DNA from 2 places in the Roseateles sp. GW821-FHT02E12 genome. Region 2 is predicted to be linked to the other one. Evidence: predicted binding sites of a transcription regulator. Region 2 holds the regulator's gene; the other holds the start of a gene.
The links. The regulator LexA, encoded in region 2, represses DNA repair genes until DNA is damaged. The targets are predictions, from matches to a motif close to ACTGTATNNNNATACAGT.
Positions count from the first base shown of each region.

Region 1: the regulator LexA is predicted to act here: its motif matches at 1,917-1,934, upstream of AC07V5_RS27455 (putative DNA modification/repair radical SAM protein).

Region 1 is NZ_JBWKVK010000005.1:10,204-17,506, forward strand. Features, by position in the region: gene AC07V5_RS27450 (catalase) at 1-1,816, opposite strand, end outside; gene AC07V5_RS27455 (putative DNA modification/repair radical SAM protein) at 1,941-3,194, shown strand; gene AC07V5_RS27460 (TIGR03915 family putative DNA repair protein) at 3,194-3,952, shown strand; gene AC07V5_RS27465 (hypothetical protein) at 3,949-5,439, opposite strand; gene AC07V5_RS27470 (glucosamine kinase nucleotide-binding domain-containing protein) at 5,626-6,531, shown strand; gene AC07V5_RS27475 (GntR family transcriptional regulator) at 6,528-7,256, shown strand; gene nagA (N-acetylglucosamine-6-phosphate deacetylase) at 7,256-7,303, shown strand, end outside.
Region 2 is NZ_JBWKVK010000004.1:827,408-834,710, forward strand. Features, by position in the region: gene AC07V5_RS26595 (ABC-F family ATP-binding cassette domain-containing protein) at 1-1,615, shown strand, start outside; gene AC07V5_RS26600 (DUF1304 domain-containing protein) at 1,619-1,981, opposite strand; gene AC07V5_RS26605 (MarR family winged helix-turn-helix transcriptional regulator) at 2,102-2,587, shown strand; gene AC07V5_RS26610 (organic hydroperoxide resistance protein) at 2,622-3,056, shown strand; gene AC07V5_RS26615 (esterase-like activity of phytase family protein) at 3,155-4,603, shown strand; gene AC07V5_RS26620 (asparaginase) at 4,607-5,581, opposite strand; gene lexA (transcriptional repressor LexA) at 5,609-6,280, shown strand; RNA gene ssrA (transfer-messenger RNA) at 6,362-6,734, opposite strand; gene AC07V5_RS26635 (HAD-IA family hydrolase) at 6,747-7,303, opposite strand, start outside.

The DNA of each region.
Region 1 (7,303 bases), on a different contig from region 2:
CCGGGCTGCCGGCCAGGCGCGCGTCGGCGGGCTGCAGCGTGCCGTCGTTTAACGTGGCGCCACCGATGCGGGGGCTGAGTTTCTGCACCTTCGCGCCGGCCTTGCGCAGGGCCTTGTCGACGGCGGCCAGGCGCTTGGCGTCGGAGTTGTCGCTGAAGAGGATGGCCACGCAGCGGTCCCGCAGCGACGGCAGGGTCTTGTCGATGATGCTCAGGGCGGGCGAGCGCGGCAGGTCCTGCACTGGCGCGGCCGGCTTGGCAGCGGGCGGCAGTTGCCCCATGCCCAGGCCGGCCGCCACGCGCTTTGCCAGGTCGGCTTCGATGACGCGCAGATGGCCCACCATGCGTTCGCGCACCGCTGGCGTTTCGACCTTGCTCAGCTCGAACACCAGCGCTGAGACGATGTGGGCCTGCTCCAGCGCGTTCTGGCTGCGGAAGAACATGCGGGCCTGGCTGTAGTGGTCCGCAAAGCTCTCGGGGCGCACCCGACCCTTGGGGTCGGGCTCGCCCGGCGCGGCAACGCTCGCGAAGCCGCGTGGCGCCTCGTAGGGCGCATCCGCTTGCAGGCTGCTGGGCTCGTAGGCCACCCGGCCGGTGGGCACGCGCGTTTGCATGTGGCCGTCACGCGTCTGTGTGTGGAACGGGCACTTCGGCGCGTTGATGGGCAGTTGATCGAAGTTGGGCGTGCCCAGTCGCGACAGCTGTGTGTCCAGGTAGCTGAACAGGCGCCCCTGCAGCAGCGGGTCGTTGGAGAAATCCACGCCCGGCGGCAGGTTGGCCGGGCAGAAGGCCACCTGCTCGTTCTCGGCAAAGTGGTTGGCCGGGTTGCGGTTCAACGTCATGCGGCCGATGGCGGTCAGCGGCACCAGCTCTTCGGGGATGAGCTTGGTCGGGTCCAGGTGATCGAACGGGAACCCCGCGGCGTCTTCCTCGGTGAAAAGCTGCACGGCCAGGTCCCACGCGGGGAAGCGCTTGTCGTCGATGGCCGTCCACAGGTCGCGGCGGTGCGCGTCGGGGTCAGCGCCCGCCAACTGCACGGCCTCGTCCCACAGCGTGCTCTGCAGGCCCAGCACGGGGCGCCAGTGGAACTTGCAGAAGGTGCTCTTGCCCTTCGCATCCAGCAACCGGAAGCTGTGGATGCCGAAGCCCTCGATGAAGCGCAGCGAGCGCGGCAGCGTGCGGTCGCTCATCGCCCACATCACCATGTGCATGCTCTCGGGCATCAGCGAGATGAAGTCCCAGAAGGTGTCGTGGGCGCTGGCGGCCTGCGGGAAGCCTCGGTCGGGCTCCATCTTCACGGCATGGATGAGGTCGGGGAACTTCATCGCGTCCTGGATGAAGAACACCGGGATGTTGTTGCCCACCAGGTCCCAGTTGCCCTCTGACGTGTAGAGCTTGACGGCAAACCCGCGCACGTCGCGCGGCGTGTCTACGGAGCCCGCGCCGCCCGCCACGGTCGAGAAGCGCGTGAATACCGGCGTCTTCACGCCCACCTCGGTCAGCACGCGGGCGGTCGTGTATTTGGCGAGCGACGTGTGCAGCTCGAACACGCCGTGCGCTGCCGAGCCGCGTGCATGCACGATGCGCTCGGGAATGCGCTCGTGGTCGAAGTGCGTGATCTTCTCGCGCAGGATGAAGTCTTCCAGCAGCGTCGGCCCGCGCGCACCGGCCTTCAGCGAGTTCTGGTTGTCGGGAACGGGGATGCCCTGGTTGGTCGTCAGTGGCGGGTGTGTGCCGCCGGCGGCGTGATGCAGCTCGCCACCCGTGCCGACTCGAACCTTAGGCGAAGGGGCTGAAGAGCGGGGCGACTTGGGCATGCGGGCTCCTGGCGATAGCGGGGTACGACGCACTCTAGGAAGCCAGCGGGCACGGGGCTGTAGGACTTGGCGCTTGATACACCTTGGGTCCGCGCGTTGTACTGTATTTATATACAGTATCTCTATGGAAGTTCAGGACAAGCTCGCCACCCTGGCCGACGCCGCAAAATACGACGCCTCGTGTGCCAGCAGTGGCGGCAACAAGCGCGACTCGCGCGACGGCAAAGGCATCGGCTCGACGACGGGTGGCGGCATCTGCCACGCCTACACGCCCGACGGCCGCTGCGTCTCGCTGCTGAAGATCCTGCTGACCAACTGGTGCGTGTACGACTGCCTGTACTGCATCAACCGCAAGTCCAGCGACGTGAAGCGCGCCCGCTTCAGCACTGACGAGGTCGTGCAGCTGACGCTGTCCTTCTACCGCCGCAACGTCATCGAGGGGCTGTTCCTGTCCAGCGGCATCATCCGCACGCCTGACTACACGATGGAGCAGGTCATCGAGGTGGCGCGGCGGCTGCGCGAGCAGGAGCACTTCAAGGGTTACATCCACCTCAAGACGATTCCCGACGCGTCGCCCGAGTTGGTGGAGCGTGCAGGCCGGTACGCCGATCGCCTGTCCATCAACGTCGAGCTGCCGAGCGCGGAGAGCCTCAAGGCATTGGCGCCGGAGAAAGACGCCGTGGGCATCGAACGCACGATGTCCCGCATCCACCTACGCTTGCAGGCCACGAAGGAGGCAAGGCGCGAGGCCACCGCGGTGCGCGCCTTGCCCGGCGCTGCTGCGCGCGCGGCCAAGCCGCCAGCGTTCGCGCCCGCAGGGCAGAGCACCCAGCTCATCGTCGGCGCCGACGCGTCGGACGACATCGCCGTGCTGAGGCTTTCCAGCCGGCTCTACACCGGCCAGGGGCTCAGGCGCGTCTACTACTCGGCCTACAGCCCCATCCCGCATGCCAGCAGCCAGCTGCCGCCGCAGGCTGCGCCGCTGCTGCGCGAGCACCGCCTCTACCAGGCCGACTGGCTGATGCGCTTCTACGGCTTCGGCGCGGACGAGATCGTCGCCGAGGCGGGCTTTCTGTCGCTGCACCACGACCCCAAGCTGGCCTGGGCGCTGGCCCACCCCGGCAGCTTTCCGCTCGACGTGGACCGCGCGCCGCGCGAGTCGCTGCTGCGGGTGCCGGGCCTGGGCGTGGGCTCGGTCGACAAGCTGCTGGCCACGCGCCAGCATCGCCGCCTGCGCCGGGCCGACCTGCTGGCGCTGGGCGCCACCGCCAAGCGTGCACTGCCCTTTCTCATCGCCGTGGACCACCGCCCACGCGCGGCCGATGTGCAGGCGCTTGCGCGGCCGGCGCCGCAGCCGCAACAGGCGGCGTTGTTCTGATGAAGCTGGCGCTGCGCCACCCGTCCAACTGGCCCGGCTTTGCAGCGCAACTGCCGATGCTGTTGAGCACGGGCGATGCAGGCTGGACGGACGAGGTCGGCGCCCAGCCCGCGCTCTTCGCGACGCAGGCCGAGGCAGGTTCGGGCCCGTGGGCACCGCCCGACGGCTGGGATGACCTGGGCCGCCGCGTCGCCATGCACGCCGACGACACGCGCTACGCGCGGCTGCTCGCCTTTGCGCGCCGCCTGCAGCGCGAGCCGTCGCTGTGGGCCGATGTGCTCGACCCCGAGCGCCGCCGCCTGCAGTCACTGGCCCGCCAGGTGGACCGAGAGATCCACAAGATGCATGCCTTCGTGCGCTTTCGCGAAGTGGAGGACGCCGCCGCCGCCGGAGGGCGCCGCCATGTCGCCTGGTTCGTGCCCGCGCATCACGTGCTGCGGGCCGTCGCGCCCTTCTTCGTGCGCCGCTTCGCCCAGCATCCCTGGGCCATCCTGACGCCGCTGGGTTGCCTGCACTGGGACGGTCAACGCCTCTCGGGCGCCGGCCCCGCAAGCCGCGAGGACGCACCGCCCGAGGACGCCGGCGAAGCGCTGTGGCTGACCTACTACCGCAGCATCTTCAACCCAGCGCGCCTGAAGATCGCGGCCATGAAGAAGGAGATGCCGGTGCGCTACTGGGCGCAGCTGCCGGAGGCGGCACTCATCAGCGAACTGGTGCGCGACGCGCCGCGGCGTGAAGGGCGCATGCGCGGCGTCTAGGGCCGGCCTTGCGCCTCAAACAGCAACGCCAGCTGGCTGGCGATGAGCAGGTCCTGCCGTGTCCAGGCCCGCGTGGCGCGTGCGTCGACCAACCAGAGCGCGCCAGCGAGCTCGGCGCCGTCATACAGCGGCACCTCGATGCGCGCCTGGGCCGCGCCGCGCAGGCCGCTCAGTTCGGCATGACAGGGGTGCAGGGCTGCGTCGGGCAGGGCCAGGGGCGCGCCGTGGCGGGTCAGCAGGTCGAGATAACGCGGCTGGGCCGTGCCGCTCAACCCGGCTTCGCCGCCAAGCTGCCAGCGGACGACGCTGGCCAGGCCGAGGATGCGGGCGCTGGCGGCCTTCAGCTCCGCCAGGGCTTCGGGCGGTGTCGTGGCGGCCAGGCGCTGGCGCTGGCCGCACAGATGCAGCAACAGCTCTTCCGGCGTTACCGGCGCCAGCGGCGTGCCGCCGTCCTCTGCCGGCGGTGCGGCCAGCGTGGCGCGGGCCGGCAGGCTGAGGCGCTCGATCTCGGATTGCAGGGCCAGGTGTTGCCAGAGGTGGTCCAGCGCGCCGGGCGCGTCGTTCTCGGCCTGCAGCAGCTCGGCGAGCTGCAGGTGAGCCTGGCGGGCCTGCGCGCGGGACTGGATGCGTTGAGCCAGCGCCAGGGCGTGGCGGGTGGAGCGCACGGCGGCGGCGTTGTCGCCGCGGGCCAGGGCGATCTCGGTCCAGGTGCGGCTGGCGGCAGCCTCCAGCCAGGGGTAGCCCTGGCGGGCCGCGATGTCCAGCGCCAGACGGCAGTCGGCCACCGCCCAGTCCATGCGCTGGCGGGCCAGGGCCGCGCGGGCCAGGTGCCAATGCGCCTCGGCCTCGAAGACGCGGTGCGCACCGCGCCGCGCGGCGGCCAGGCCGTGGCTGAAATGGCGCTCGGCGGCCGGCAGGTCGCCGGTCTCGAAACTGCCGACGCCAATGTTCAGCGCCAGCTTGGCCGCGAGGTAGCTGTCGTCGCCCTGGCTGCTGAGCCGGGTCAGGTGCTCGCCGGCATCGCGCATCTGGCGCAGCCCGCGGGCCCAGTCCGCGTGCGCGTAATGGATCTGGCCCAGGCCGATGCGCGCAGCCACGTCGGTCTGCAGATGGCCGTTGACTTCGGACAGGTCCAGCGCGCGCGACCATTGCTCGCTGGCGAGTTGATATTCGCCCTGCTGGTAGGCAATTCGCCCCAGCGCTTCGCAGACCCGGGCCGCCTGGATCGGGAAATGCCCGGCCGCGGCGAGGGCACCCGCCTGCTCCAGCGCGGGCAGCAGATCCAGCGCGCGGCCGCGCGGCTCCAGCAGGCCGAAGCGGGCGTAGAGGGCGTCCACACCGACAGCGATGTCGCCGCCCATGAAAGCGTTTACGCTCAGCCTGTCGAGCAAGCGGTCGGCCGCTGCCGGGTGGCGGTGGGCGACGCGGGCGATACGGCCCAGCAGGTCGGCCAGGGCCTCGCTGGCGGCGGGTTGAAGGGTGAACACGGCGGCAGGTCCGGGTAGAGGTAGATCGGGTTGGTTTCTCACTGGTATTCTTGTCGATTCTGAGAGCCAGCCACACCCTGACTGGGGCTGATCTTTAGCCTACCTGAGTGGCCGTAGACCAGTTTAAAACCAATTGACGAGCCTCGTCGTTGGTATTAGAGTGGTATCGACTGATTCCCGTCGACCATGCCACTCGTTCTCGATCCCTCCCTTCTGACTTCCCGCCACTCCGGCCGCCCCGCGCATCACTGGGTCGGCATCGATGGTGGCGGTACCAGCACCCGGGCGATCGTGGCGGATGCCGAGGGCCGCATCCTTGGCCGCGGTGAGGCCGGCGCGTCGGCGCTGGGCCAGGGCGCCGAGCAGGCCTGGCGGCATATCGGCGAGGCCGTTGCTGCCGCCGTGCCGGGCCTGGCCCTGCAGGACTGCGCGCTGGGCCTGGGCCTGTCCGGCACCGGCGTGCCGGCGCAATTGCAGGCCTTTGTCGCGGGCGACCCAGGCGTGGCTCGCTTCACCCTCGTCACCGACGGCCTCGTGGCCCTGCTCGGCGCCCACGGCGGCAAGCCGGGTGCACTGCTGATCTCCGGTACCGGTTCCGTCGCCGAGGCGCTGATGCCGGATGGCAGCCGGCGCATGGTGGGCGGCTGGGGCTGGCAGATCGGCGACGAAGGCAGCGGCGCCTGGCTGGGCCAGCAAGCCATGAAGCTGGCGCAGGCCGCCTACGACAGCCGCGCGGCGGCCGGCCCGCTGGTGCAGTCCGTCTGGCGCCAGGCGGGCACCACGCGTGAGGAACTGCTGGGCTTTTGCGCCCAGGCGGGGCAGGGCGGCTATGCCAGCCTGGCGCCCCTCGTCTTTGAGCACGAAGCCGACGACCCGGCCGCGGTCGCGCTGCTGGAGCAAGCCGCGCGCTCGCTGGACGCGCTCGCAGCCGCCGTTCACCCCACCCTGCCGCTGGCCCTGGCCGGCAGCATCGCGCAGCGCCTGGGCGCGCGCCTCAGCCCGGCCTTGCAGTCCCGCCGTGTCGAACCCCAGGGCGACGCCGCCAGTGGCGCGCTCTGGCTGATTCAACAACAGGAAACGATTTCCGCATGAGCGCTGTTTTTGATTTCAAGCCTGATCCCAACGCGGCTTCGCCGCTCTACATGCAACTGGCGCAGAGCCTCGCGCAGGCCATCCGTGATGGCATCTTCCACGCCGACGAGGCCCTGCCCTCCGAGCGCGTGCTGGCCGAGCAGCTGGAGCTGTCGCGCGTCACGGCGCGCAAGGCCATCGACCGCCTCGTCGAGCAGGGGCTCATCATCCGCAAGCGCGGCTCGGGCAACTACATCGCGCCCAAGCTGGAGCAGCCGCTGACGCGCCTGACCAGCTTCTCCGAGGAACTGCACCAGCGCGGCTTCGTGCCCAGCTCGCGCTGGCTGCTGCGTGGCTTCACGCCGGCGGCACCGGATGAGCAGCTGTCGCTCGAACTGAAGAGCGGCGAGCGCGTTGCGCGCCTGGAGCGGCTGCGGCTGGCGGATCTGGTCGTCATGGCCTACGAGGTGTCGGTGCTGCCGCAGTCGGTGCTGCCCGATCCGCAGAAGGTCGAGGCTTCGCTGTACACCCACCTGGGCGACCGCGCCCCGGTACGCGCGCTGCAGCACATCCGTGCGCTCAACGCAGACGCGAAGCTGGCCGGTCTGCTGGAGGTGCCGTTAGGTGCCGCGGTGCTCTTCATCACGCGAGTCGGCTATCTCGCCTCGGGCCAGGCCGTCGAGCTGACGCATTCCTATTGCCGCAGCGACTACTACGACTTCGTTGCCGAGATGAGGCGTGACTGATGCGGCTTGAGGGCGACATCGTCACGCCGCAGGGCGTGATCTCGGGC
Region 2 (7,303 bases):
GATGGCCGACGCGCACGCGCTGCTGGCCGACGTCGGTGCCTTTGACGCCCGCTCGCGCGCCCAGGCGCTGCTGATGGGCCTGGGCTTCAAGACTGTGCAGCTCGACGCGCCCGTCAACAGCTTCTCCGGCGGCTGGCGCATGCGCCTGCAGCTGGCCCGCGCGCTGATGTGCCCGGCCGAGCTGATGCTGCTGGACGAGCCCACCAACCACTTGGACTTGGACGCACTCGTCTGGCTGGAAGCCTGGCTGCAGCGCTACGACGGCACGCTGATCATCATCAGCCATGACCGCGAATTCCTCGACGCGATCACCAAGGTCACGCTGCATCTGGACGAAGGCAAGCTCGTTCGCTACGGCGGCAACTACACCAGCTTCGAGACCCAGCGCGCAGAACGCATGGTCTTGCAGCAGGCCGCCTTCTCCAAGCAGCAGGACCGCGTGGCCCACCTGCAGAAGTTCATCGACCGTTTCAAGGCCAAGGCCAGCAAGGCCAAGCAGGCGCAGAGCCGCGTGAAGGCGCTGGAGCGCATGGAGCGGCTGGCACCGGTGCTGGCCTCCGCCGACTTCAACTTCGAGTTCCGCGAGCCGCTGAACCTGCCCAACCCGATGCTGATGTTCGACGAGATGTCGGCCGGCTACGGCACGACCACCATCGTGCGCAACGTCGACCGCTCCGTGCTGGCCGGCCAGCGCATCGGCATCCTGGGCGCCAACGGCCAGGGCAAGTCGACGCTGGTGAAGACGATTGCCGGCACCCAGCCCGCGCTGGCCGGCAAGCTGACGCAAGGCAAGGGCCTGTCCATCGGCTACTTCGCCCAGCAGGAGCTGGACGTGCTGCGCCTGGACGAAGGTCCGCTGGAGCACATGGTGCGCCTGGCCCGCGAAGTCGGCCCGGCTGGCCGCGAGCAGGAGCTGCGCGACTTCCTGGGCCAGTTCCGCTTTACCGGCGACATGGTCAACCAGCAGGTCGGCAGCCTGTCGGGCGGCGAAAAGGCGCGGCTGGTGCTGGCCATGCTGGTGTGGCAGCGCCCCAACCTGCTACTGCTGGACGAGCCGACCAACCACCTGGACCTGAACACCCGCGAGGCGCTGTCGATGGCGCTGAACGAGTTCGAAGGCACCGTCATGCTGGTCAGCCATGACCGCGCGCTGCTGCGCGAGGTCTGCGACGAGTTCTGGCTGGTGGCCGACGGCGTCGTCAAGCCCTTCGATGGCGACCTGGACGACTACCAAAAATGGCTGCTCGACCAGAGCAAGGAGGCTGCGCGCGCCGCCAAGAAGCAATCAGCCGCAGCGCCCGCGCCGGTGGTTGCCGCCGCACCTGCCACACCTGCCGCCGCGCCTGCGCCGCGCGAAGACCGCAAGGCCTCAGGCCAGGCGCGCGCCAAAGTGGCCGAGCAGACGCGACCGCTGCGCAAGGAGATGGAGCAGATCGACAAGCGCATGCACGCGCTCGCCACCGAGCGCACCGAGATCGAGGCTCAGCTGGCCGAAGGCGCCGCCGCCTCCGCCATTGCCGAGATGGGCAAGCGGCTGAAGGCGATCAGCGACCAGCTCGAAGCCGATGAGGCCCGTTGGCTGGAGCTGGGCGAGCAGATCGAAGCGCTGAGTTGACGCTCAGCTGAGCAGGACAGCCGCCAGCGCCAAGGCGCCTGGCAGCGCCTGCACGAACAGGATCTTCTTGGAGGCCGTGGCCGCGCCGAACAGGCCAGCCACGACGACGCAGCCCAGGAAGAACACCAGCCAGGGCTTGCCCGCGCCCGCGGCGCCCAGCATCAGCCCGTAGACCAGGCCCGCCACCAGGAAGCCGTTGTAGAGCCCCTGGTTGGCCGCCAGCGCCTTGCTCTTCTCGGCGAAATCCTTGTCCAGCCCGAAGGCCTTGCGGCCCAGCGGCTTGGTCCAGAAGAACATTTCCAGCACCAGGAAATACAGGTGAAGCAGCGCCACCAGCGCAGCCAGCACGATCGCAACCATCTGCATCGCCTCACTCCTTGTCATTGTTTGGGGGTGGCGCATCCTCGCAGATCGCTCTAGCGTCCGGTGTCGCCCAAAAGACCATTTAACTTGTGTGCAATTGAATTGCGTACTACATTAACACCCATGGCACGCAGCAAGACCCCCACCCCCACCGTCGATCCCCGCGGTGAATGGCTGCAGCTGGACCGCCAGCTGTGCTTTGCGCTGTACAGCAGCTCGCTGGCCATGACCAAGATCTACAAGCCCCTGCTGGCGCCGCTGGGCCTGACCTACCCGCAGTACATCGTCATGCTGGTGCTGTGGGAGGTCGAGGGGCAAAGCGTCTCCCAGCTCGGCCAGCGCCTGTCGCTGGACTCGGGCACGCTGACGCCGCTCTTGAAGCGCCTCGAAGCCCTGGGCCATATCGAGCGCCGCCGCGCCAGCGACGACGAGCGCCGCGTCGACATCTTCCTGACACCCCAGGGCCGCCAACTGCGCGAGCTTGCCCTGGACATCCCCAGTCACCTCGCCTGTGCCAGCGCCTGTGAGCTGGACGAGGTCATCGCGCTGACGCAACGGCTCACGCAGCTGCGCCAGCAACTCAACCGGGCCGCTGACGCGGCCGCCTGATTCCTTCCCCACCACCACCCCCAAAGGAGCCACCATGGCCATCGAAAAAGCCCTCTACACCGCCACCGCCACTGCCACCGGTGGCCGCGCCGGCACCGCCAAGTCGTCTGACGGCGTGCTGGACGTCGTGCTGACCACGCCCAAGCAACTCGGCGGCGACGGTGCCACCGGCACCAACCCCGAGCAGCTGTTCGCCGCTGGCTACTCGGCCTGCTTCATCGGCGCGATGAAGGCCGTGTCGGCCCGCCAGAAGGTCAGCCTGCCCGCCGAGGTCTCGATCACGACGGAAGTCGGCATCGGCCCTCACGCCAACAAGCCGGGCGCCTTCGGCATCCAGGTCGACATGAAGATCTCGGTGCCGGGCATGGACCGCGCCGCGCTGGAAACCCTGGTGGCTACCGCCCACGAGGTCTGCCCCTACTCGAACGCCACGCGCGGCAACATCGACGTCACGCTGACCATCGTCTGAGGCCGGGAGCCGTGAACGCCGGTTCGTGACATCCGTCACGCTGGCGTCACGGCCGCCGGTCAGCATCGCGGGTTTTCCAACCACTCCGGAGACCCGCGATGCGCCCCAGCTTCCTTCCCACCGTGCTCGCCAGCGCCCTGCTGGCCCTCGCCGCCCAATCCCGCGCGGCCGAGCCGGTGCTGATCGGCATGGGCAACCTCAGCGGCTCGCTGAGTGACATGTCCGGTCTGAACTACTCGTTGGAAAGCGGCCTCGCGGCCAATCTGCTGGGCGGCATGGGCTCGGGCTTGGCCTGGGCCGGTGGCAACACCTTCCTGGCCCTGCCCGACCGCGGCCCGAACGCCAATGACTGGGGCGCGCCGCAGCTCGACAACACGACGTCCTTCATCGCCCGCTTCCAGACGGTGCAGCTCAGCCTCACCGCCAACGCAGCCGGCTCCGCCCTGCCCTACACGCTGACGCCGACGCTGCAGGCCACCACGCTGCTGTCCAGCACCACCGCGCTGAACTACGGCCCCAAGGCAGCGACGCTGGCCGGCATCGTCGACAGCAGCCTGCTTCCCGCCGGCAGCAAGAACTACTTCTCGGGCCGCTCGGACAACTTCGCAGTGGGTCTGTCCACCAACCCGGCCAACGCGCGCCTGGACCCCGAAGGCATCCGCGTCTCCAACGACGGCAAGAGCGTCTTCATCTCCGACGAGTACGGCCCCTACGTCTACCAGTTCGACCGCGCGACCGGCGAGCGCCTGCGCACCTACAGCCTGCCGAGCAGCTTCGGCGTGAGCAACGTCAGCTCGTCGGGCGCTGCCGAGATCTCCGGCAACGCGACCGGCCGCGTCGCCAACAAGGGCATGGAAGGCCTGGCCATCTCGCCCGACGGCAAGACGTTGTTCGGCTTCGTGCAGAGCCCGCTGGCCCAGGACGGCGGCGACGGCGGCCGCTACAACCGCATCGTCAAGATCGACATCGCCACCGGCGCCGTCAGCCAGTTCGCCTACGACAACCAGATCGCCGGCAAGGCCTACAACAGCAGCGAGCTGCTGGCGCTGAACGACCACGAACTCATCGTGCTGGAGCGCGACGGCAAAGGCATGGGCGACGGCTCCAAGGCCGTGGTGAAGCAGCTCATCAAGATCGACCTGACGGGTGCCGCCGACGTCAGCGGCATCGCCGACCTGCGCACCCAGCCCAGCACGGCAATCGTCGGCACGCGCTTCCTCGACATCAAGGCCGCGCTGAACGCCGCCGGCATCCCTGACGCGCTGATCCCGGCCAAGCTCGAAGGCATCGCCTTCGGCGAGGACGTCGTCGTGGGCGGCAAGACGATGCACACGCTCTACCTGGCCAACGACAACGACTTCCTGGCCACGTTCACCCCGAACGGTGGCAGCGCCCCGGTGGCCTACGGCAACCAGTTCTACGTCTTCGCCTTCGAGGGCAACTTGGTCAACCAGACCATCGCTGCCGTGCCGGAACCCAGCCAGTACGCGCTGCTGCTGGCGGGCCTGAGCCTGGTCGGCTTCGTGGCACGCCGCCGCAGCCGCTGAGGCTTATTCGCCCAGCAGGGTCAGGATCAGTTCGATCCTGGCCTTGACCGGGCTCAGCGCGCCGGCGCTCGGCAGCAGGCCGGGCAAGTCCATCACCGGGCCGGCGTCGCAGCGCGTGCTGCGCCAGACCTTCACGCCCCCGGCCTGCGCCTCGCGCAGTGCCGCGTCCAGCGCGACGCTGAGCGTGCCGTTGCCCGTGCCGGCGGCAACCAGCCCGTCAATGCCGGCCGCCCACAGCGCCCGCACGACGGCGCCATCCGCGCCGGCATGGTTCATGACGATCTCGACGCGCGGCCAGCGTTCGGCCTGACGGCCGATGCGCGCCATCCCCACGGCGTCACCTGACGGCCACCGCCCGAGCTGCCGCACCACGCCCTCCTCCACCCGCGCCACCAAGGCCCCATCGACCGACTCGAAGGCGTCGACGCGGTAGCTGTGGGCCTTGCGCACCTGCGTCGCGTCATGCACGCGGCCGGCAAACGCAACGACAACACCCGACGCACCTGGCTTCGCCGCCACCTGCACCGCGTCGAAGAGGTTCTGCGGTCCGTCAGGCGCCAGCGCCGTTGCAGGGCGCATCGCTGCCGTCAGCACGACGGGCTTGGCCGGCGCCAGCACGCGCTGCAGGAAGTAGGCGGTCTCCTCCAGCGTGTCGGTGCCATGCGTGATGACGATGCCGCCAACCTCCGGCCGCCCAAGCTGCTCATGCACGACAGCCGCAAGCCGCTGCCAGGTCGAGAAATCCATGTCCTTGCTGTCGAGCTGGGCGACCTGATGCGCTTCCAGCCGGCGCCCGGCCAACGCCGGCACCGCGGCCAGCAAATCCTCGACGCTCAGCTGCGCGGCCGTGTAGCCGACACCATCGCTGGCTGTTTTGGCGGTCCCGGCAATCGTGCCGCCGGTACCCAGAATGACGATCAGATCCGCTGCAGTTTGCAATTTTGTAGATTCCTGGATGAAAATACAGGTGCTGGACAAATTTCCAGCCACCTCAAAAGGCCGCACGTGCAAGACCGACCCAAGCTTACCGCCCGCCAGCAGCAGATCTTCGACCTGGTCCGCCACGCGATCGAAAGCACCGGCTCGCCACCCACCCGCGCTGAAATCGCCGCCGAGCTGGGTTTCAAATCCGCCAACGCCGCCGAAGAACATCTGCAGGCCTTGGCCCGCAAAGGCATGCTGGAACTCGTCGGCGGCACCTCGCGCGGCATCCGATTGAAGTCCGACGCGCTGAACGCCGTCAACCGCGCTCGCCAGTTCAGCCTGCCAATTCCCAACTTCGCGCAACTCACGTTGCCGCTGATCGGCCGCGTGGCAGCAGGCGCGCCCATCCTGGCGCAGGAACACGTTGAGCAGACCTACACCGTCGAACCCGGCCTGTTCGCCAAAAGGCCCGACTACCTGCTCAAGGTCAAGGGCATGAGCATGAAGGACATCGGCATCCTCGATGGCGACCTGCTTGCCGTGCAATCGGCCAAGGAGGCCCGCAACGGCCAGATCGTCGTCGCCCGCGTCGGCGAAGAGGTCACCGTGAAGCGCTTCAAGCGCGGCCCCGAAGGGATCGAGCTGCTGCCGGAGAACGCCGATTTCGAGCCCATCCGCATCAACGAGAACAGCGAGCACTTCAGCATCGAAGGCCTGGCCGTCGGCCTGATCCGCGGGCAAGGCTTCAACTGAGTTTGGACGGGGGTTCAATTCCCCCGGCCCACTCGAAATGAAAAAAGGCCCGTGTCACCGACACGGGCCTTTTCGTTTGGATGGTGGAGCCGGGGGGAATTGAACCCCCGTCCGTCAGCCATCACCGGGCAGATCTACATGCTTAGCCGGCTGATTTGAATCTCACGGTCAACTCGCGCAGTGGCACGCTAGCTTTCCCGCCAGTCACTTGATCTCACGCCTAGCCGAGTGACCCGGTCAGACGCCAGCCGATGTGAGTGACTTCTCAGCCTAGCCCCTTGCGAGGTTCAGCCCGGCCCATCGGCCTGCCGTTGAGAAGCTCATCCGCAATTAAGCGGCGAGTGCGAACGTAGAGTCGTTTGCAGTTACTTTGTTTCCAGTGGTTTTACGAGCGAACTGGTGCTCGGCATGCCCTACTCCGGATCCGCACCCACGTCGAAACCAGGTCGGCCCCAGAAGGCGTAGTTTAGGCCAGTCCGAGCTGCTTCAAGAGCTCGCCGGGCGCGGCAAGCTCGATATCTGCACCCCAACGCTCATGCTGAGCCTGCGGGCCCAGGTAGCCCCAGGCCGCCACGGCCGTCGCCATGCCGGCGGCCCGGCCGGCCAGGATGTCGCGCTCGTCATCGCCGACATAGAGACAGGCAGCCGGCGCAACGCCGAGCCGGCGGGCAGCCTCCAACAGCGGCGCCGGGTGGGGCTTGGTATGGCCCGTGGTGTCGCCGCCAACGACAGCAGCCGCCCCCAGGCGTAGCGCTGCGACCAGCGGCAGAGCGAAGCGCTCGGCCTTGTTCGTGACGATGCCCCAGGCGAGCCCGCCGGCAGACAGGCCAGCAAGCTCGGCTTCGACCCCTGCAAAGGGCCGCGTGCTGTCCTGCATCAGGCCTTCGTAGCGGTCGAGAAACTCGCGCTTGAGTGCGTCGTAGCTCGGCTGCCCAGGTGCCACGTCGAAGGCCTGGCCCAACATGCCGCGCGCACCCGACCCGCCATGCGGCCGGTACTGCGCCAGCGGCAGCGCCGCAAGCC